Regions from separate parts of the Pseudoalteromonas sp. Z1A2 genome, predicted to be linked through region 3. Evidence: predicted binding sites of a transcription regulator. Region 3 holds the regulator's gene; each other region holds the start of a gene.
The links. Region 3 encodes sigma-54, which starts transcription at its own class of promoters, with help from an activator protein. Its sites were predicted from a motif close to GTTGGCACGNNNNTNGNNT; they were not measured.
Positions count from the first base shown of each region.

Region 1: a site for sigma-54 is predicted at 5,665-5,683, ahead of GQR47_RS13405 (LiaF domain-containing protein). Genes of this name have one in related genera too.
Region 2: a site for sigma-54 is predicted at 5,458-5,476, ahead of GQR47_RS17580 (DUF2726 domain-containing protein). Genes of this name have one in related genera too.

Region 1 covers NZ_WTKX01000019.1:393-8,283, reverse strand. Annotated here, with positions in the region: gene secF (protein translocase subunit SecF) at 1-646, shown strand, start outside; gene GQR47_RS13425 (bifunctional diguanylate cyclase/phosphodiesterase) at 776-2,563, shown strand; gene GQR47_RS13420 (transporter substrate-binding domain-containing protein) at 2,583-3,392, shown strand; gene suhB (inositol-1-monophosphatase) at 3,446-4,249, opposite strand; gene GQR47_RS13410 (VOC family protein) at 4,493-4,909, shown strand; gene GQR47_RS13405 (LiaF domain-containing protein) at 4,948-5,616, opposite strand; gene GQR47_RS13400 (BON domain-containing protein) at 5,945-6,511, shown strand; gene GQR47_RS13395 (YqaE/Pmp3 family membrane protein) at 6,584-6,742, shown strand; gene GQR47_RS13390 (hypothetical protein) at 7,111-7,608, shown strand; tRNA gene GQR47_RS13385 (tRNA-Ile) at 7,861-7,891, shown strand, end outside.
Region 2 covers NZ_WTKX01000031.1:25,929-33,819, forward strand. Annotated here, with positions in the region: gene GQR47_RS17555 (hypothetical protein) at 1-71, shown strand, start outside; gene GQR47_RS17560 (peptidoglycan DD-metalloendopeptidase family protein) at 146-1,459, opposite strand; gene tyrS (tyrosine--tRNA ligase) at 1,783-2,982, shown strand; gene ampE (regulatory signaling modulator protein AmpE) at 3,047-3,991, opposite strand; gene mtnN (5'-methylthioadenosine/S-adenosylhomocysteine nucleosidase) at 3,992-4,699, opposite strand; gene GQR47_RS17580 (DUF2726 domain-containing protein) at 4,822-5,418, opposite strand; gene folE2 (GTP cyclohydrolase FolE2) at 5,534-6,454, opposite strand; gene arcB (aerobic respiration two-component sensor histidine kinase ArcB) at 6,686-7,891, shown strand, end outside.
Region 3 covers NZ_WTKX01000011.1:32,596-40,486, forward strand. Annotated here, with positions in the region: gene GQR47_RS09520 (YgiQ family radical SAM protein) at 1-203, shown strand, start outside; gene GQR47_RS09525 (protein disulfide oxidoreductase) at 372-923, opposite strand; gene mgtE (magnesium transporter) at 982-2,340, opposite strand; gene GQR47_RS09535 (HPr family phosphocarrier protein) at 2,473-2,745, opposite strand; gene rapZ (RNase adapter RapZ) at 2,788-3,633, opposite strand; gene ptsN (PTS IIA-like nitrogen regulatory protein PtsN) at 3,652-4,104, opposite strand; gene hpf (ribosome hibernation promoting factor) at 4,109-4,396, opposite strand; gene GQR47_RS09555 (RNA polymerase factor sigma-54) at 4,423-5,922, opposite strand; gene lptB (LPS export ABC transporter ATP-binding protein) at 5,992-6,717, opposite strand; gene lptA (lipopolysaccharide transport periplasmic protein LptA) at 6,714-7,259, opposite strand; gene lptC (LPS export ABC transporter periplasmic protein LptC) at 7,249-7,803, opposite strand; gene kdsC (3-deoxy-manno-octulosonate-8-phosphatase KdsC) at 7,800-7,891, opposite strand, start outside.

The DNA.
Region 1 (7,891 bases), on a different contig from region 3:
TGAAGTAATTGGTAACCAAGTAATCGATGCACTTAAAAAAGCAGACGACAGCGTAGTAATGCGCCGTATTGAATTTGTAGGCCCAAGTGTAGGTGAAGACTTAAAAGAGCAGGGTGGCCTTGCCATGTTAACTGCGCTTATTTGTATCTTAATCTACGTTGCGTTTCGTTTTGAATGGCGCTTTGCAGTAGGTGCGGTAGGTGCACTACTACACGATGTTATCATTACTGTGGGTTTATTTTCGGTATTAGGTTTAGAGTTTGATTTAACTATATTAGCGGCAATTCTTGCGGTAATTGGTTATTCACTCAATGATACGATTGTTGTATCAGACCGTATACGTGAAAACTTCCGTAAGGTACGCATTGACGATACGATAGAAATTATTGATATTTCACTTACGCAAACACTTAACCGTACACTTGTAACATCAATCACGACTATTTTAGTATTGATTGCCTTGTTTGCATGGGGCGGACAAACCATTCATGGTTTTGCAACTGCATTACTGTTTGGTGTGTTTATTGGTACTTATTCTTCGATTTATGTTGCAAGCTCTGTTGCTATAGCAATGGGCGTAAGCAAAGAAGATTTAATACCTGAAGTAATTGAAAAAGAAGGCGCAGACCAAGACGCTATGCCGTAACTAGGTTTGTACTTAATAAAAACCGCTCTTATGAGCGGTTTTTTTATGAGCGCATTTTTTTGCGCAATAAAAATGTCATACACACTTGGTACTTTATTGCTCCAATCAAAATAGTTGTAAGGCAAATACGTGACGATTCAGCGCAAAGTATTAGAGTACATTTTAAAAAGCGGTGAAATAACAACGCTGTTTCAGCCTATTTTTGATATTAGTAATCAAGTTATTTTAGGTTACGAAGCACTTAGTCGAGGACCTAAAAATAGCCCGTTAGAAATGCCTAATACGTTATTTAAAGTTGCCCATGAGGAATGTTTAATTTCGGAGCTTGAATTACTATGTCGCTCTAAAGCGATTGAAAACTTTGTAAGGCTTAACCTACAAGGTAAATTATTTTTAAATGTAAGCCCTAAAACACTACTAGACCCTTGCCACCCTAAAGGGGAAACATTGCACCTAATAGAGCAATTTGGCTTAGCTGCTAACCGTGTAGTTATAGAGGTTACTGAGCAAGAAAAAGTAGATGATGGCTTCTTGTTATTAAAAACGATAGCCCATTACCGAGAGCTCGGTTTTACTATAGCAATAGATGATTTAGGCGCTGGGTATTCAGGGTTAAAGCAATGGTCTGAACTATGCCCTGATTTTGTAAAAATTGACCGCTATTTTATTGATCATTGTGATGAAAGCGAAGTTAAAAAAGAGTTTTTGAAATCTATTACTATTTTGGCCAGAGCTACTAATACTCAGGTTATTGCTGAAGGCATCGAGCGTCCAGAAGAGCTTACATTTGTAGAAAACTTAGGCATTAGTAATGTACAAGGGTTTTTACTCGAAAAGCCAAGCATAAAGCCAAGTGAAGATTTCAGCTCAGAGCAACTAAAAGCTCTTTCATTTACGCAATCAAACACATTGTTTGATCAATCTATGGCTATAGGTCGCTTATCGATTACGCAACTTGCAATAAGCAGCGACACTCGCTGTAAAGATGCGCATAAGCTCTTTGAGCAAGATAAATCACTCATAAGCATTGCAGTGTTAAATACTGAAAACCAGCCAGTAGGGTTACTTCACAGAGATCAATTAACAGAAGTTTTTGCAGCGCCCTATGGGCATGCTCTTTACGATAAACGCCCCGTTACTGCACTGATGGATAAGCAGCCCTTAGTCGTTGACGAAAACCAATTACTCGATACCGTAAGTAAGCAAATAACTGAGCAGGACTTTGATATACGCCGCCATATAGTGATAACCAGAGAAAACGCTTATTTAGGGTTAGCGCCGCTTCGCGATATTTTAAAACACATAACCGAAGAAAAAATACGCCATGCACAACACGCTAATCCACTGACTATGCTCCCTGGTAATGTGGCAATTAATGAAGCTATAGAGCAGCGATTAAAAGGTAGTAATCCGTTTTCACTCGCATATATAGACTTAAATCATTTTAAGCAATTTAATGACTTATACGGCTACGCTAGCGGCGACAGTGTAATTAAACTATTAGCTGATGTAACAGTGCAAGCGTGTAAAAATAGTGCTAACTTTGTAGGACATATAGGTGGCGATGACTTTATGGTAGTGTTTGATCAGCACAACGCGGTTGATATATGTAATATCATTATTGAGCAATTTCAACTCCAGTCTCGTATATTTTTTACACCTGAGCACATAAAGAGCGAAGGGTATTGGGCCACAAATCGTGAAGGAGAAAAGCAATTTGTGCCTCTACTAACGTTATCAATTGGCTTAGTTGAGCCTGATTTACAACAATGTAAAAACAGTCACCAAGTTGCAGCACTCGCAACTGATGCTAAAAAAGAAGCCAAACGTTATCGCCATAGTTATTTGTTTATTTGCAAACGTAAAGGGCCTGCTCCCGCAGTGGTGCGCCTAGCAAGCAATAAGCAGGTAATTTAAATAAAAATAGGTAATTATTATGTTGCCAATAAAAATCTCGACCAGTGTACTTGGTCTGCTTGCAAGTTTTGCACTTATGGCGCAAGAGCAAATAATTAATGTAGCCCAAAAGCAAGATACTCAAAACGCACGAGAAGAGTACTCAAGTGAGCTACTGGTACGTGCACTTGAGAGTGTTAACTATCCTGGAGTTATTAGGATGACTCCCATACCAGATCAGCAAAAACGTAAGCTCATAAACCTAAATGATAACGAACTAGATATGTATTGGAGTATGAGTAGTCCAGAGCGAGAGGCACTTGCTTTAGCTATTAAAATACCACTATTTAAAGGTTACATAGGAAAGCGGGCTTTACTCACTAATAAACAAAACGTAGCACGCTTTAAAGACGTAAAAATCCTAGAGCAGCTAGGAGAGTTTTCAGCAGTGCAGGGTCACAACTGGCCAGATACAAGAATAATGTCCTATAACGGCTTACGTGTAAGGCCGCTTACCAATTACCAAGCCATGTTCACTTTAACGAGCCGTGGGCGGATAGATTACTTTCCTCGCTCGTTTATTGAGGTTAATTCTGAGCTTATTGAAAACAAACAAAGTAACTTAGTCGTTGTGCCTAATTTATATATAAGCTACCCAACGGGTATTTATTATTTTGTGACTAAGAGTAAACCCGAATTGGCAAAGGCTGTAGAGGAGGGCTTAATATTAATGCAGACAAACGGCGAGTTTGATGCATTATTTAATGAATACTTCGCAAAGGATTTAAATACACTACCTTATACAAAAGGTAAAACGATAGAGATTAAACTCGATAACCCTTATTTTTAGGCACAAAAAAAGGAGCCTAGGCTCCTTTTTAGTATGCTATTCATAGCATTTAATTAGCGAAGTAACGACTCAGTTAATACTGGACGAATTTCGCGAATAATTGCTTGAGTCAGTTTTGGTGAACCACAGATAATATTGCCGCTGTGGTTATAGTTATTACCACCGGCGAAATCTACAACCATACCGCCCGCTTCTTTAACCATAAGTTCGCCTGCAGCAGAGTTCCAAGGTTTTAAACCAATTTCAAAAAATCCATCAACACGGCCAGCTGCAACGTATGCCATATCTAAAGCAGAACAACCTGCACGGCGAATATCAGCAGTGTGTACAAATAATGCTTTAAACGCTTCAGTGTATGCATCCATGTGGTTTTTGTTTTTGAACGGGAAACCAGTAGCAAGTACAGTGCCTGCAAGAACCGTAGTTTTGCTAACGCGTAGACGTTTACTGTTTAACTGAGTGCCTTGACCGCGAGATGCAGTGAAAAGCTCACCACGAATTGGATCATAAATAACAGCTTGGTCTAAACGACCTTTAACTTTAAGTGCGATAGAAACCGCGTAATGAGGGATACCTTTGATGAAGTTAGTTGTTCCATCGATAGGATCTACAATCCATTGGTAATCATCATCCTTGCCTTTATGCTCACCTAGTTCTTCACCAACAATTGAGTGAGTAGGGTAAGACTGTAAAATAGTGTCACGAATTACGGCTTCGGCTTCTTTATCAATGTTAGTTACTAAGTCGTTAGCGCCTTTTTGTTGCACTTCAACTTTTGATAAATCTTCACTTGCGCGAAGTAAAATTTTGCCTGCGTTGCGCGCAGCGCGAACCGCAATGTTTAACATTGGATGCATGGTATTACCTTTGGGTTGTAAAAGAACGTTTATATATTTCAGCCGGCGTATTTTAGCGACTTTTGCCATAAAGTAAACAATAAACCCCAAATACTTGTGTTTGTTTTTTATACAAGATTGAAAAGTTTATATATTTTTAAAAAATAATTATCTGCATTTAAATAAATTAAATTTAAATAACACTTTACCTAAAGTTAACTTGAGGTTTTATCGTGCTCCTAACTTAACTGATAGGATAACATTATGTATTTAGAGCACGTAAACTTAGTCGCGAGTGATATAGATAGTATGCTTACATTTTATCGCGCTGTATTTCCACATTGGTCGATTAGAAGTGAGGGCAGAGGCGATTGGCATGGAAAACCAAGACGCTGGGTACACTTTGGAGATGACACGCATTACATTGCGATAAGCAGTCATGGTGAAGGTGAAAACAGAAACTTATCGGGCCATCAAATTGGTTTTGCACACTTTGCTTATGTAACTAATAATTTAAGCGCAGTAGTAATGCGCTTAAATAAAGCGGGTTTTACTCTAAGCAAGCAAGGTAGCGAGAATCCTTTCAGAAAGAATGTCTACTTTATTGATCCTGCAGGGTTTGAAGTTGAGTTTGTAGAGTATTTAAGTGATATACCAAGCGAGCGAAATAACGATTTATAATAAAATACTAAGCAGCACGCTAAAGTGCTGCTACTCAATTATAGTGAGCGGTTATTATTACCCGTGCCAAACTGGGTTTTTAGCTCATTTGCAAAGCTCATAAATTTTTCTTTAATTGTGCGCTTTATTTTCACTTCAACCGAGCCCATTACTGCCTTTCCTTCAATATGAATTGTAGGGCCTTGGCGTTTGTTGAGCGACACAGATTTATTTTCAAGGCTACTTAAAATACAAAACATTTTAGACACTACATTGACATGCTCTGGTACGTAAATTTCATCGCTACCAAAAATACAGTTAACGTGAATAGTTACATTTTGATGCGCAAAAATAGCATCGGTAAAATCAAGCACCACCGATCCCATAAAGTTACTCAAATATATATTTTTTGGTACAACCCACTGACCACTTCGCTCGTTAGATCCTAAAATACTGCGTAATGTAAAATCATCATCACTGTTTTGCTGTGCACTATAATGTGGTGTAAATTGCGATTGTTTTTCTGCTTTATATTGCTGATCGGTATTAAGTGTTAAGTCTTCTACTAAGGCTAGCAGTGCTTCGTTATTAGGTGCATCCATCGCATTATCTAAACGTCTTTCAAATGCATCAACAGAAATAACACCATGACTGTAATTATAAATTAATTGATCAATCACTTGTTCGCGTACTTGCTCTATTGGGCGGTCTTCAACTTTTACAGACATGAGTTATTCCTTCTTATATTTACTATTGATACTGCTATTGTAGTTAGATTGCAAACCGCGTACCAAATATAATTTCATTAATAATCAATTGGTTATTATTTAACGGTGTTTTTTGTTTTGTTATATTAACGATAGATTAACCAAAAGAGCAATTATCTAGCTATTTTCACTATTTGAGAAAGTTTTACCGAGTAGCCTGTAAATAGTTACACAAACATAGATAAGGTTTAATCTCTTAATTAATTCAAATCGTTGAATTTAAAGGGTAAATAAAGTTGGCCTGAAGCTCGCATTAGTTAAAGTGTCTTTAATCAAAAGGAGAAAGATTATGAAAACATTTAACAAATCTATTATCGCAGCTCTAGTTCTTGGTACTACGGCTATGGGTGCCCAAGCAAACAGCTGGGAAAACGAAAGTAAAGATGCTTGGATTGATGGTAAGGCAGAAACCGTTCTACTTATGAACACTAATCTAAACAACTTTGACATTAACACTGATGTAAAAAATGGCAAGGTAGTACTTACAGGTAAAGTTAATAGCGAACTTGATAAAGAGCTTGCAGAAGAACTTGTACTTAGCCTCGATGGTGTAACTGATGTTGATAACAGCCTTACAGTTGTTAAAAGCATGGACACCGAAGATAAAAGCAACGACATGATGGACGATGATGATAACGACCTAACGGACGCTAAAATCACCACTGTAATCACAACTCGCTTCCTGTTTGACTCAGAAGTAGGTGGTACAGACATTGATGTTGATACCGACAACGGTGTGGTAACTCTGAATGGCTCTGTAGAGTCTGAAGCTGAAAAGCAACTAGCAGTTAAAATTGCTAAAAATGCTGAAGATGTTCGCGACGTAGTTGATAAACTAGCTATTGTTGCTGAATAATACAGTATAGTTAAGGCCCAGTAATGCTGGGCTTTAAGTCTTTTCAATGTTTAATTTAAATGGAGTTTGATCATGGATATTATTCGTATAATACTTTCGGTTTTATTACCGCCATTAGGTGTGTTTTTGCAAGTTGGCTTAGGTATGCATTTTTGGTTAAATATTCTATTAACACTGCTAGGTTATTTCCCAGGGTTAATACATGCAATCTACATTATTGCGAAAAAATAATGTAGATTATATATTGTGTAAGCCGACTACTGAGGTCTAGCTAAATACTTTAGTACCGATCGGCTCACAATATTAGTTTTTAGATGGTTTTTAGGTTAAATCCAATTTTTAAAGCTCTTTAACCCATTAATTCACTTCCTTAACTCACTCCCAATATTATTTTAAAACTATACTTATTGTTTACTAATAAGCTTTCCAGCTAACAGTCGCGCTCAGATTCTGACTTGATGCCATTTAGGAAATCTTCAACATTAGTGTGTTTATACATCTACAATATACAATCAAATACCTTATTATTTAGTGACAATATTTCCTTCACTTCTAGTGTTATCATTAAACTAGGTTTTTAGGCATATTGAGGTAGTTAATTGAATATTCGACTTATAATGTCAGGCGTTGTGTCATTCGTTTTTTATTTTAGTTGGGCCTACTGGGCAAATAGCGCGGCAGACATTGCTAAATCGGTCACTCTTCAAGCTGCATTAGTGCAAGGTTTGTATAGTGGATTTGTAACGCTGTTTTTTACCTTTATTTTAGAAAGGGTCGTCAACAAGTATAAGTTTAGTTATGTAACGCTTGCGTTCGTAACTCCAATTATTTGTATGTTTCATTCTAAAACACCACAAAACGTAGCAATACGACAAAGTTTTAATAATGCAATTAACTCTAGCGCCTCGTATTTAAGTAATAAAAAAATAGCAGGCGTACTTTTTGCGCCTATTGTTCCGATTACTGTCCAATCGAGCTTAGTGATTATGGTAAATGTAGTTAATCAGACACCTAATTTGGCACTGGCAGTAGCCCCAAGCATATTTTTTACAGCCTTGTATGCCTACTCGTATATGTTAGCTTTGCTTAAAAAGTAGAGGGTTAAATATGAAAGACTATATGGGATAGGTTTTGTTTATAATTTAATGCAGTGAATAGCACGGTAAATACCTTACATTTTATGTTTATGCCACTTAAAAGATTACTATTTAAGCAGTTAGCTTGTTGATTGTTAAAATAAAGGTTTTTGGTAGTGACAAGCACCTAAAAAGTTTTTATACTGCAACCCGCTTTAGTCGCTCTGTGACTGAACGCTTCAAAAATTAACTGCCTAGCAGTTATATAAAGTTGGCCCCTTAGCTCAGTTGGTTAGAGCACACG
Region 2 (7,891 bases), on a different contig from region 3:
ACAGTAAATATATTTGGCCATTAGTGATGGTGTCTTTAGTTATTCAGCTCATTTATGTACTGATGTACTAATGGTTTATAGCGTATACAAAAAAGCCTTTGCAGGTTAAACCTGCAAAGGCTTTTTTAATGTTTATTGATAAACTTTATTTAAGTGCTAACTGTAGCTCGCGATTGCGCTCAAGCTGGGCAATAAAGTTATCAGCAATAGGTTTAAACTTGGCAAGTTCTGAGCGAGGTAATGGCTCTGACTTAGGAAGTTTTACAGTTTTAGGATTACGGTGAACGCCATTTACTAAAAACTCATAGTGCAAATGTGCACCAGTAACACGACCTGTAGAACCTACAGTACCAATTTGTTGGCCCTGTTTAACTTTTTGGCCCGTTTTAACTAGCTTCTTATTTAGGTGTAAGTACTTAGTTACATATTGCGTGCCATGGCTAATAAATACGTAGTTACCGTTGTACTTGCTGTAACCGGCTTTAATTACTTTACCGTTACCAGATGCAACAACAGGTGTGCCAGTGCGTGCAGCAAAGTCGATACCACGGTGGGCTCTAACTTGCCCAGTAACAGGGTGTAAGCGGCGAGGATTAAAGCTCGAACTAATATATTTAAAGCTTACAGGCGCACGTAAAAATGCTTTTTTCATGCTACGCCCTTCAGGCGTATAAAAATTGCCGTCGGTATGGCGAATAGCTGCAAAGCGCTGACCTTGGTTTACAAATTCAGCTGCAATAATTTTACCAGTACCAATAAACTCGCCATCAACATAGTGAGACTCGTAAATTAAGCCAAATACATCGCCTTTACGAATGTCGTTTGCAAAATCAACATCCCAACCAAATATGTCAGCAAAGTTCATTATTTGGCGTTCGCTTAAACCTGCTGCAATTGCTGAAGTCCAAAAATTGTTAGATATTTCGCCGCCAGCGGTTTTGGTTAGCGTTTCAATTTCTTTGCTATCAATAGCTGTATCGTAATTACCTTCTTCGTTTAAGGTAACAAATAAAGTATCGGTTTTTGAAATCACATAGCGCAGTTGAGCTAAGGAGCCATCTTCAGCTGTCGCAAAACTAAGTATTTCACCTGGGTGAATTTTAGTCAGCTTGCGAGTCTCAGCATTAGTGTTAATTAGTTTATGAAGCGTTTGAGCCGAAAAACCAGCACGCTTAAAGATAATTGCTAAATTGTCGCCATTTTTAACTTTATGATCGACAAAGTCGTATTCTGGTAACTTTTCTGCTGCTTGCTCTGAATTTAACTCAGTTAATTTTTCGTTGTTATCAACTTTAACTTGTAACTCATAGCGCTTACCAATTTCTAGTGCATTTGCACTATTGTCTTTGGATGCAGTGGCTTTTTCAGAAGGAAGAAAGGCTAAGCCAACAATAGCAGAAACCAAACCTAGAATAAGCAATTTGTGTTTTTTGGGGAGCGTGTGAACCACGTGAACCATAACGTGCCTTTTTCTGCTGTCAAGATAATAAATACATAATATTGCAGGATATACTTAATAATGTACGAATACTAGTGTTTTGTAGATTTAAACTGACCTTAAACTACGCTAAAATCGGGCTTAGAAAGCCTTTTTTAACGCTCTACCTAGCTAAGACTCAATTGATTTAGTTTAGTTGCATGAATCACTTAAAAAGTTGTTTTAATTAGGTAGAAATTTGTTATGTTAGCTACATCTATTTATTCGGTTTAAACCTTTATTAAACCGTGACTACGCAAGTAACTAGTCGCCCCTTCGTCGGCAGAATTTTGGAGTAATACACAGTGGATTTACAAACCGCTCTAGCAGAGATAAAACGCGGTGCAGAAGAAATATTAATTGAAGACGAACTAGTTGAAAAACTAAAGTCGGGCAAGAAGCTAAAAATAAAAGCAGGCTTTGATCCTACAGCGCCTGATTTACACTTAGGACACACTGTACTAATTAATAAAATGAAAACCTTTCAGGATTTAGGTCATGAGGTTATTTTCTTAATTGGTGACTTTACTGGCATGATTGGTGACCCAACGGGGAAAAACGTAACGCGTAAACCACTTACTCGTGAAGACGTACTAGCCAATGCCGAAACATATAAAGAACAAGTATTCAAAATTCTAGATCCTGCTAAAACCACTGTTGCATTTAACTCTACTTGGATGGAAAAGTTAGGCGCTGCAGGCATGATTAAACTTGCTGCAAACCAAACCGTAGCACGTATGCTTGAACGTGATGACTTTAAAAAGCGTTATGGAAGCGGCCAACCAATTGCAATTCATGAGTTTTTATATCCACTGGTACAAGGTTGGGATTCGGTTGCACTAGAGTCAGATGTTGAACTAGGTGGTACTGATCAGCGCTTTAACTTGTTAATGGGCCGTGAGCTACAAAAAGTAGAAGGTCAAAAGCCGCAAACAGTATTAATGATGCCATTACTTGAAGGTACTGACGGCGTTCAAAAAATGTCTAAGTCGCTTGGTAACTACATTGGTATTACTGATGCACCTAACGATATGTTTGGTAAAATAATGTCAATTAGTGATGTGCTAATGTGGCGTTACTACGACTTATTAAGTGCGCTTTCTATTGAAGAAATTGCAGCTCAAAAAGAACGTGTTGATCAAGGTACGAATCCGCGCGATATTAAAATTGAACTAGCTAAAGAGCTAATTGCTCGTTTTCATAGTGAAGCTGATGCACAAGGTGCACATGATGATTTTATTCAGCGTTTTCAGAAAAAAGCGTTACCAGATGAAATCCCAGAGCTAACAATCACTATTGCAGAAGATACTATTTTAATTGCTAACTTGCTTAAAGAAGCAAATTTAGTATTAAGTACATCAGAAGCAATGCGTATGATTAAGCAAGGTGCAGTTAAACTTAACGGTGAAGATAAAATCACTGATACCAAACTTGAAATAGCAAAAGGCACAACGGCTATTTACCAAGTAGGTAAACGTAAGTTTGCAAATATTACTGTAGCTTAAGCACAGTTTAAAAACTAAAAAACCAGCCTCGGCTGGTTTTTTTTGTGCTCGTATTTTGAGCCCTTTAAATCAATTTTAATATTTCAATGCTGGCTATTACTAACAACCAAAATACACGGGCCTGATTTAACCTATTAATTATTACAGGTACATCCTCGGGTGTAGGTAGTCTATCAGTGCCAATACGCATTTTATTAAAGCGAGTACCTAAATAAACTGCAGGCCCGCCCAGCTGCACGCCAAGTGATGCAGAACATGTGCTTAAGAGCCAGCCTGTATTTGTTTGATAAAAATGCCTGCCATAATGCTTTATATAATGCATGCTTTGTTTGCTTGCTCGACTTGCTGCAATAGTTAAAGCGAGTAAGCGCATCGGAATGTATTCAATAATAAACAAGAGTGTTTTAAGCGGTTTTAAAAAGTAACTATTTGGGGGGATATCACTACGCCATGCTTGTTGTATTAAGGTAAGTAACCGATAGGCAAGGGCAGCAATAGGACCAAATGCTAAAAATATAAATATGACTACGAAATAGTATCGAGCAGTGCGCAGTATTAAGCTCTCAGTTAATGCTTTGATAATACCAGCAGATGAAAGCCTATTAACTTCACGGGCAAGCAGTGGCTTTAGTAATTCGCGCGCTGTGGATTTTTGATTTTGTTTAGTTAGCTTTGCAATGCGAAGTGCTTTTTTATCAATGCTCTTACTTTCTAAGCATAAGTATAAAATAAGGCCAGCGAGTAATTCAGGATAAAAAGCAAACTCGAGTAGCAACACTACAATAATGAGAATGACACTTAAAATAAGTGAGCTTGCGAGTATAGCTGCCAAATATTGATAGCTTTTAGGTTCTTTGCTTTTGTATATACGTTTGCCAATAGCACTAAAAACAGCATTTAACGCCGTATTAGGATGATACCAGCTAATAAGGGGAATAAAGCGCTCAGCAAGGAGCGCTAGTATAAAGGCAATAAAGTCCAAGTGATTTTGAACAATATTGCTAAGCATTTACAGAGATACTGCTGTAAGCTTTTCTAAAAGTGCAACAACCATTTTAGATGAGTTGATTGATGCTGTTTCTAGGTATTCTTCAAATGATTGTGGTGACTCTTTACCAGCAATATCAGACATTGAGCGAATTACAACAAATGGTGTGTTTAGCGTAAAACACGTTTGTGCAATTGAAGCGCCTTCCATTTCAACAGCAAGCATTGTAGGAAAATCACTACGTGCTTTATCAATGCGTATAGGGTCACACATAAATGTGTCACCAGTACAAATTAAGCCAACGAGTGTTTTAACATCACTGATTTGTTCGATAGTTTGCTGTGCTGCTTCAACTAATTTAGGGTGTGCTGCAAAGCCTGCCGGCATTTGTGGTACTTGGCCAATTTCGTAGCCAAAAGCAGTTACGTCTACATCGTGGTGACGTACTTCTGACGAAATTACTACATCGCCTACACTAAGAGAAGGATCGAATCCACCGGCTGAGCCTGTGTTAATTATGCAATCAGGTTTGAAGTTATCGATCAGTAAGGTAGTTGCAATAGTTGATGCGACTTTACCAATACCAGATTGAACAAGTGTCACCGTGTTACCAGCCAACTCGCCAGTATAAAAAGTGAAACCTGCTTTAGTTAAAATTTGTGGGTTTTGCATAGCTTCACGTAAAATTTTAACTTCTGGCTCCATTGCGCCAATAATACCAACATTCATAAAGTTTAATTCCTGAGTTTGAATCACTTGATTATACGTGAAGTTAGCAATAAAAAACAAAAAAGCGAGCTTGTTTATGAGCTCGCTTTAAATACTTTTTAGGAGAGTATTTAATTCGTTTTTTAAATTTCAGCTAACGCGGTGGTTTGCGCTTTAGCCTGAGAAGGTGAAAGTACCGCTGGCTTATGTGAGCGGTTACGAACAGGGCGCTGAGTTTGTGTTGCTGCAGGCTTACCAAGTTTAAACATAATTGCATCGCGTACTTCAGAAGGGCGGTAGCCCGATTTAACTTTCATACGAATATGTGGAATGCCCGCAGACTCTAGTGCACCGTTTACAAACCAGTCGCGTTGAGCTTTGTGGCCATCTTTGTTGGCATTGTTAACTAGGTCAACAGCAGCAATGATTGTTAGTTTTTCTTTATCGATTAATACAAAGTCGAGTTGCTTATTTTTAGCTTTAGCTAAAGCAGCACGTTTAGACTTTACTGAAAGGCCTTGCTTACAGTCAATAACGTCGATTAACTTAACGCGACTAACAATTTTATATTGATCGCCAACAGCACGCTCGAGAAGATTTAAAAAAGCGCCTTCAACCTGCGTAAAAACAGTTTGCTTGCGAGTAAAAGGATACGGGTTTCCGCCATCGTCATTAAATTTTGACGCAACAACAGAGGCCCCGACAACTAATACTAGGATTAATAATAAAGCGAATTCCATACGGTAACTCCATAACAACAAATTGACACTGCTCAAACAAAGCAATTTACGTGCCTAAAAAGTATGGGTTATAAAATAATTACCGACTGGTTTACAAGCAATAGCTACACAGCGATTAAGCTTTGTAGCCTCCTTTAATACCCTTTACTGCAATAGCTACAGCATCGTGTGCATGCAGTGACTCATAGTGGTTTATTTGCAGCCAATAATCACTGTAATGGTTTGCCTCTAGCAATGCTTTAATTTTACGCGCTGCATCTTCACAAAACATAAGGTTTTGACCATTCAAACGGGCAAATTCTTGCTCATCTTCACGTTTTACTGCTGCTTGTACTGGTGTTTTAAGCTCAGCTTCAAGAGTGTTAATTAGCGTAACTACGTCAAATTCTTGAATGTTGCTATCAAGCTTTACTTTTACGTTGGCAATAGAGCGCTGCGAGTGGGGAGTCGCTACAATACCTTGTGTAGTGCCTAGCCATTCGTGCACATCTTTTTGGCTTAAGGTTTCTTGGTTAAACTTTTCGTTAAACGCGTTTTGTATAAGCTGGCGCGCAAGTGCAGCAGAGCATGGGCACGTTGAAGAATAAGTAACATCTACGGTTAGCTCGTAGCTAATAACGTTATTTTCAATTGTACTGGTAAGTACAACTGGGTAGCTTTTCCAGCCCGCTTTGCCACTTAATAGTGACTTACGGCGTAGCGGTAATTCAAATTTAAATTCAATTTGTGCTTTATTGCTCAGCCCTTCGTGGCTAGTTATAAAGGTATCGAGTGCCTGCGCTATTGTTTGCGGATTGACTTGCTGCTCGGTTGAAAGCAGATCAAGTGCCAAAAATAGACGTGACATATGAATGCCTTTGGCATCTTCTTTATGTAAATTTACAAATGCACGCGCTTTGGCGTTTACTGTAACTGGAGATAAGTCTCGGGATTCAAAAATAAATGGCAGTTCTATTTCGCCCATGCCAACCCAGTCTAATTTACCTGTTTGTAAAGCGGGTGCAGTGTCTGCTATATCTGGCATATTGGTTTGCATGTGCGCTACTCGTATTTTGGGGATAATAAAGCGGGGCATTTTACACTAAATAATTTATTGCTGAAATGATGAGTTTAATAGATGAGCTAAATCAAACATGAAAAATTCTGTTTTTATCGCACAACGTGAGTAGTGGTAGGAGAAAAATGCTAAAATCTGGGAAAATGGTATGTTTATACATACGCATTGCCTTCTTTATATTAAGTACACAGCTAAGAGATAAAATTACGTATGACCGATTATTCTTTGAGCCCTTGGGCTCGGGTACTTTCCAGCTCAATAACGCGATTTGGTGAATTTAAAACCGCTGCTATTTGTTACACTTTATTTTTAACTGTATCTCTTATTTTATCGAGCATGTTTTATTATGTGGCGATAGGCGAATTACACCTTGTTGATATTTTAGCCGTGGTATTTTTTACGGCTGTAGTGTCTCCTTTAATAATAAGTGTGTTGCTTAATTCAATTCGACAACTAGATGCCTCATATGCTTATTTAGATAGCGCCACCAAGCAAGAAAAGCTTTTAAATCAAACCCTAAAAGATAACATTAACCGTCTAAACATCGAAATTGATGAGCGTAAAATGGCATTTCATGCCAAGCACCGCGCTATTGAAGAACTACGACGAGAAATTGCTGAGCGTAAAAAAACACAACAAGAACTTGCTCAACAAAGCATGCTGCAGCGCTCAATAGTTGATTCATCTCCTGATTTATTTTATTACCGCGATAACAATGGCGTGTTTGCTGGTTGTAATAAAATGTTTGAAGAAGTAATGGGCAAATCAAGTAGCGAACTAATTGGCAAAACGGTTGAGCAAATATTCCCTAGTCAGTTTTTATCTGAAGTTTTGAAAACCGATAAAGAAGTAGAGCAAAGCCATAAAGCACTAACCATTGATGTGGGTTATGAGGTAAATGGCGAAACGCGTTGGTTTGAGCTGCGTAAATTACCTTTTATAAATGATGAAGGTGATTACATTGGTCTACTGGGCTTTGGTCGTGATATCACAAGTCGTAAGGAGGCCGCTCAAGCGCTCGAAACGGCCTATAAAGACAAAGGTAAGTTTATTGCCACATTAAGCCATGAACTACGTACACCGCTCAATGGTATTGTTGGTTTAACACGAATGCTGCTTGATACTGACTTAAACAAACAGCAGCGTAGTTGGGGTAATACTATATTTTCGAGTGCTGAAACGCTTGGCAATATTTTTAACGATATTATTGATTTAGACAAAATAGATAGAGATCAGCTCGATATAGTGACCAACTCTATTAACGTATCAGACTTTATAAATGACGTTGTTAACTTTGCGGGCTTAATCGCGGAGCAAAAAGAGCTAGAGTTTGATATTAAGCGCAATGGGGTGCTGGATATTTACGCACAGCTCGACCCAACTCGCTTACGCCAAGTTGTTTGGAACTTAATTAAT
Region 3 (7,891 bases):
AAGCTCTACGTAAAATGGGTAAAGCTAATTTAATTGGTAAAGGGCCTAACTGTTTAGTGCCAGAAGAAGGGCGCGATGAAAAAGCAGGTAAAGGTGGTAAAAAAGGTGGGCGTCCGGCACTAACGCGACATACCGGTTTTAGCCAATTTAAAAAGGCAAACACTAAGCCAAAAGTAGGCGGTAATCGTCAAAGCACACGTTAGTAACTTTATTTTCTAATAGATAAGGCTAATTGCGGTACGCGTTTTTTAGCTTTTGTATACGTAAATTAAGTAAGCTTTGCTCTTTATTATCTATATTATTGTAGGTGATAAAGAGTGAGGTTTTAGAGCCCCTCTCTTTAGATATCCTGTGCTAAGTTTAGCTTTTTTTTAAAGCATTGATGATAACCACAAACGCAATTTAAGTGACCATAACGGCTGAATGCCGGTGAGTCCTTGCGTCATTTTATTATCTTTTAAGATTATATAAGATGGCGTGACATGTCCCTGCCAATCGGAAAATATCTCCCCGTGTTGATCGTTAACAGTACTGAAGCTGTAGCCTTGCTCATTTAAATAATCATGCAGCTCTTGAGCAGAGCCTGACTTTATCGCGATGCTCACAACAGCGTATTTATTCTCGTTTGCGAGTTCGTTTATGGCAGGGGAGGTAATACTACAAATAGGACACCAAGTTCCCCAAAAATACACAAGCGTGGGTTTATCTTGGCTCATTGCTGCTAAATCAATGTTTTGCCCTTTATAGTCGATTAATTGTAATTGAGGATTTGCTGGCATGACAGGTTGCTGCCACCAATTAACGGCGGTATAAATGACGAAAAATATAGAGCCATATACCAGTACACTTTTTAATATGGATACGCTTTTTTGTTTTAGCGTTTTTTTAGGTATGTCATTTTTATGTTTGGTATCCGTTGCCATAGCTACTGATTTACCCTAAGTATTTTTGCTGTAGTTTTTTACATTTAAAGCGTTTAATTTATATCAGCAACCATGTAGCAGTACCTAAAAAGGCGAATATACCAACAATATCAGTCACCGTGGTTAGCACCACACTCCCTGCAAGAGCAGGGTCTATATTCATTCTTTTAAGAATTATTGGAATACTTGCACCAGCAACACCTGCCACCACTAAGTTCATAAACATAGCGAAAGCGAGTACGCCACCAAGCATAAAGTCCCACTGCCATAGCGCAATAACACCCGCAATTAATAGTGACCACAAAATACCGTTTAGCGCGCCAATGGCCAGTTCTTTCATCATCAAGAAACGTTGGTTTGTTTGGTTTATATGACCTACTGCAATACCACGGATAACAAGCGTTAATGATTGGCTACCAGCAACACCACCCATAGAAGGGACAATACCGTTAAGCACAGCCAAAATAGGGAGCACATCTAAAGTGCCTTCAAAAAAGCTAGCTACAAAAGCAGCTGCAAGTGCGGTTAGTAAATTAACTCCTAGCCAAACTGAGCGTTTTTTAGAGCTTTTTAGTACAGGCGCGAATGTATCCTCTTCATCATCAAGACCGGCTAGGCTTAATAAGCTATGCTCGGCATCTTCTCGGATTACATCAACGATGTCATCGATAGTAACACGACCGAGGAGTTGGTCGTTATCGTCCACCACAGGGGCCGATATCCAATTATGGCGCTCAAATAATTGCGCTACTTCACTTTCATCCATTGATATTGGGATAGACTCACAATCTTCATCCATTAAATCGCGCACAATTTTTTCTGGCGGATTAGTTAATAATGTACTCAGCGATAAAGCGCCTATAAAGCAGTTATGTTTATCAACAACATATAAATCATCTGTACCCTCTGGTAACTCACCACGCAGTCTAATATAACGAAGTACAACATCGAGTGTTACATCAGGGCGAATGGTCACCGTATCGGTGTTCATTAGCGCACCTGCTGAACGCTCTTGATATGACAGTGCTTGCGTGGCACGTTCACGGTCTTGAATGTCCATCGCGCTAACAACGTCTTTATAGACGGTATCTGGCAGGCTACGTAATACTTCACCTAAGTCATCGTGGCCCATGTCTTCAGTTGCGGCGGCAATGTGCTTAGGTTCCATTTGGGCAATAATGCCTAAACGAACATCTTCAGATAATTCTTCAAGAACATCACCCTGCACATCAGGATCGACCAATTGCCAAAGCAGTCGGCGAATTTTATGCGGTGATGATTCTAATAATAATGCGGTATCACAAGGAGCCGTTTTTGCGAGCATGCGCCTAACTTGAACAAATTGACCACTATTGAGTGACTTCGTCACCTGTTTTAGTTGCTGTAGTGGGTAATCTTGTTCAAAAGCTTCAGGCATTGGCGTCCTTTATAAATTGTTATATTACTTTATGGGGGGGAGGTGAGTTAACTGGCGTTACTAACCTATCTATTTTATATATCTGTTTTAATTGAAGCATTAGTAATGCGAATATTGTTTTTATAAAACAGGTTATTCTTGTTCATTAAAGCGTTGTGCTATTAATTCTCCAACAGCGTGTAAAGCTTGCTCAGAATCAGGGCCTTTACAAACAACTTTAACTTCTTTTCCTTGGCTACTTTCAAGTAACATTAGTGCAAGTACGCTATCGCCTGCTGCTTCTTTGTCATCTTGGAATAATGTGATTGTCGCATCAAATTGTACTGCTAATTGCGCAAGCACAGTAGCTGCTCTGGCGTGTAAGCCTAATTTGTTTTTTATTAAAAAGGTATCTTCACAATGCATAACTTACTCTACCTAAGCTGAACAGGTGATTATTCAGCTATATTATTTTTCTTGCTCGCGATGGCGAATTTTTACATTGGGATGTGTCATTGCGAAACTTTCACCGATAGTTTGCGCTAAATACACAGAGCGATGTTGCCCGCCTGTACACCCAATAGCAATGGTTAAATAACTGCGGTTATTTCGTTCTAAATGTGGTAACCACGTTTGTACAAATGTTTGAATTTGCCATGTGAATTTTTGCACTATGCTGTGATTAGCTAAATAGTCTTTAACCGGTTGATCTAACCCATTTAAAGGCTTTAACTCTGGTTCCCAGTGTGGATTTGGTAAAAAGCGTGCATCAAATACGTAGTCTGCTTCTTTTGGTATACCGTGTTTAAAACCAAATGATTCAAATGTGACAATCAGTTGCTTATCTTTTTTACCTAAAATCTTTTCACGAATAGATTCAGCGAGTTGATGAACACTTAAATCAGTCGTATCTACCATAAAGTCGGCGCGAGTGGTTAATACATCAAGTAATTCTTTTTCTTTTTTGATGGCTAAATCAAGCGGCAACGAGTCTATTGATAGTGGGTGTAATCTGCGTGTTTCAGAAAAGCGTTTGATCAATGTCTGATCGTCGCTATCTAAATAAAATAACGTAGGGTTTGCAAAGCCTGGTAAGTATTCAAGAATATCGTTAAATTCATCTTGTTCTTTAGGGATGTTGCGCACATCAATGCTAACAGCAATTTTATCGTAGCTATCAGACACACTGCGAACTAATGAAGGTAGTAGGTTTACTGGAATATTATCAACGCAATAATAACCTAAATCTTCTACAACGCGCAAAGCAACCGACTTTCCAGAACCAGAACGGCCGCTTATGATAATTAACTCCATTTAACACCCTTTATAAAACTATGATTGATCGACAATAACTTGGTAAAGCTCAGTATCAGATTTTGCACTGCGTAACTGTTTACAAAAATCTTTGTTGTTTAGTTTATCAGCAATGGTTGCTAGAGTCTTTAAGTGCTGCTGGTTATCGCCATCTGGTACGATGAGTGCGACAAAAATATCAACAGGGCGATTATCGATTGCATCAAAGTTTATTGGAGTTTCGCTAACGAGCACTAAAGCCAAAGGCTCTTCTGCACCGCTCATTCTTCCATGAGGAATAGCAATGCCACGCCCTATACCTGTACTACCTAATTTCTCTCTGCTCATTAAAGCATTAAGAATATCTTGTTGCGGTAAATACGGAAGTTTGTCGTGAGCAAGTTCGCTAATGAACTCTAAAATTCTTTTTTTGCTATTAAAAAGGACCGCAGCTTTGCTGCAGTCCTGGCATATAAGTGAACTTAATTTCATCATATTAGTGTCGAGCAAGCTTCTCTTTGTGTTTGATTACTTGGCGATCGAGCTTGTCGATCAACGAGTCAATAGCGGCATACATATCTTGATGTTCTGTAGAGGCAAATAGCTCAGCACCGCTTACGTGTATTGTGGCTTCTGCTTTTTGATTTAATTTTTCTACATCGAGAATGACATGAACATTATTTATATGATCAGAGTGTCTTTCAAGCTTCGCAAATTTAGTATTAATATAGTCTCTTAGTGAATCGGTTAATTCTACGTGACGACCAGTTAAGTTTAGTTGCATAAGCATTACCCTCTTAGTTTAGCGTCTTAAATCAGACTTTTACGCTGATTTGACGGTGGAATAGCAAGAGATTCGCGGTATTTTGCGATTGTACGTCTTGCTACTTTAATTCCTTGCTCAGCCAATATATCCGCTATTTTGCTATCACTCAATGGTTTTGCTGAGTTTTCTGCTGCGATTAATTTTCGGATAAGCGCACGTATTGCTGTAGATGAACATTCACCACCGTTTTCAGTACTTACATGGCTTGAGAAAAAGTATTTAAGCTCAAATATACCACGGGGTGTATGCATGTACTTTTGAGTAGTTACGCGCGAAATTGTCGATTCGTGCATTTCTACCATTTCAGCGACATCATTTAAAACCATTGGTTTCATGGCTTCAGGGCCATGTTCAAAAAAGCCTTGTTGTTGCTTAACAATACAATTAGTAACTTTTAATAGCGTGTCGTTTCTACTTTCTAAGCTTTTAATAAACCATTTAGCTTCTTGTAAATGTGAGCGAATAAACTGGCTGTCGCCACTTGATTTTACAGTGCGAGACATTGCCGCGTATTGGCTATTAACACGAATTTTAGGCATGCTATCTGGGTTTAATTCGACAACCCAGCGGCCTTTAATTTTTTTAACTGACACATCAGGAATAACATACTCAGATTCTTCCCTTACTATAGTATCTGCAGGTTTTGGGTTGAGAGTATGTATTAGTGTCATTACTTCTTTAAGCTCTTCTTCTTTGAGCTTAGTTTTTTTCATTAATGTACGATAGTCGCGAGCTGCTAATAGATCAATATGCTCGGTTAAAATCATTTTCGTTTCATTAATGTAAGGTGTTTCTTTATCAAATTGATTAAGCTGAATACACAAACACTCTTGTAAACTACGTGCAGCAATACCAACAGGATCAAACAGTTGGATGCGTTTTAATACCGCTTCAATTTCATCAAGTTCGACTTCGTTATCATCTTCGTTTTCTTGATTAAAGCTTTCTAAAATTTCTTCGCAGCTTAGTGTTAAAATACCTGAATCATCGACGGCTTCTACAATCGCAATAGCGATGGCTTCATCGGTAGGGCTAAATGGCGTTAGTTGTAATTGCCACATTAAATACTCATGGAGCGTTTCAGTAGAGGCGCCTTGGTATATAGATTCATCTTCAGGCATTGGACCTGATGAGGCTGCAGGAGCGGCACTCATGTACTCATCCCAACTAACATCCATAGCCATGTCGTCACTTAGCGTGTCTTTTGCAAGTGCTTCACCAGTATCTTGTTCGTATTCGCTCGGAGCATCATCAGCAGATGCGCTAACAGTTATGTCATCGGTATCAGCTTTTTGCTCGTTTTTACCAGCAGCGTCTTCGGAATAGTCTGCCTCTTCAACCTCTAATAGTGGATTACTGTCGAGAGCTTCTTGTATTTCTTGCTGGAGATCCAATGTACTGAGTTGCAACAAACGAATAGCTTGTTGCAACTGTGGAGTCATTGTAAGTTGCTGGCCCATGCGCAGCTGTAGTGATTGCCTCATGTATCTCTAACAATCCTTTTATGTTGTTATAATTAATACTAGCAGATGCTTAAAGACATGGCGTAAATGTTACAGCCTAAATTGCTCGCCTAAGTAAACATCGCGTACTGTTTTATCATTTAATACGTGTTCTGGAGTACCTGATGCAATCAGCTCCCCATGAGAAACAATGTAGGCTTTTTCACAAACATCAAGGGTCTCTCTTACGTTATGGTCGGTAATTAATACACCAATCCCACGATTTTTAAGATGTTCTATTATTTTCTTTATATCTAATACCGAAATAGGGTCAACACCGGCAAACGGTTCATCCAGTAGTATAAATTTAGGATCTGCTGCCAGCGCTCGTGCTATTTCTACACGACGACGTTCTCCACCCGATAATGCCATACCTTGGCTATCACGAATGTGTTGTATGCTAAATTCATCTAATAAGTTATTGAGCGTGTCTTCTCTGGCTTGTTTATTTAGTTCTTTGCGTGTTTCTAAAATGGCCATTAAGTTTTGATAAACAGTCAGCTTTCTAAAAATCGATGACTCTTGTGGTAAGTAGCCTATGCCTAATCTAGCACGACTATGCATAGGTAAAAGAGTAATATCGTTATCATCAATAGATATTTTACCTTTGTCGCTAGGAACAAGCCCTACAATCATATAAAAAGTCGTTGTTTTACCAGCACCGTTAGGGCCAAGTAAGCCAACTATACTGCCAGCTTGTACTTCAAGGCCGACGTTTTTTACAACTTCACGACCTTTATAGCTTTTTGCCAATAGTTCTGCTTTTAATGTGCTCATGGTTGACCTTTATCGCCTTTTTTACTTTTTTTAGTTTCGATCGGTACTAAAATTGTGTGAACGCGGTCAGTTGAGTTTTCATCTTTTTCGGCACTGATGAGCTGCTGCTCTATGTCGTAGGTAATGCTTTTAGCATTTATTTTTTGTCCGGCTTGCGATACTTGTGCATTACCAACAAGCGTTAAAAAACGCTTAGATACATCATAACGTACTTCGTCAGCACTGGCGCTCATAGTCGTGCCGTCTGATTGCTTTTCTTCAAAGTGCGCAGGGCTACCTGTGGCAATTAATAATTGTTTATTATCACCAAGTTCATCACGTTTGTGTACTTCTAGGCGATCGGCTGTAATGCGGCGATTACCGTGAATAATCTCAACGTTTTTCTCAAAAATACCCACATTAGCTTTTAATTGACCTTCTTGCTTGTCGGCACTTATTGAAATTTGATTGGCAGCAGGTTGCGTGTTTTGTTCTGCAGCACTACTATTAAACGCTAGTATAAGTGTAGGAATTATCAGTGATTTTAATATTTTATTGGTCATAATATATGGTTCGCGTATGGTTAATTAGTTTTATCACTTCGGTTTTTAAGTCGGCTTCTAGGCCTTTACCGGTGATTTTTAAATTGGGTCCAGTGATAATGACGGGTTGCTCCGAACGCATTGTTAATAACTTTATATCAACCTGAATATTATCAGCATTGATTTTGTCTATCATGACGTTATCGGTTAAATTTTTGGCAACCACATTACCTTCTAAAATTAATTGTTTATCTTCGTATAATGTTGCTTCGTCTGCATTTATTTGCCACGTTTGTTGTTCGTTATATAAAGTAAAAATGGGTTTTTCGAAAAACGTGAAACCTAATTGCTGGTATAGCTCCATTTTAGCCGCAGTGACTTTGTGGCTAATTTTACCTTGCTCATCATAGGCTGTCTGTTTGAGCTCAATAGCTATGTAATCAGGCTTAGCAACAACTTCAGGCTCAGCCTGAGGCACAATATTTGTTTGTGTAAAATAAGGGTACCAAAGCCAAACCATACAGCTAATGAATAAAACGCTTAATATTATGCGCGCTGCATTCATGAACTAGTGCCTTGTGTAGTCAATGCTTTACCATTTTCAAGCATGAGCAAATCGGTGAGTTCTCTCACAGCACCAAAACCGCCAGGCA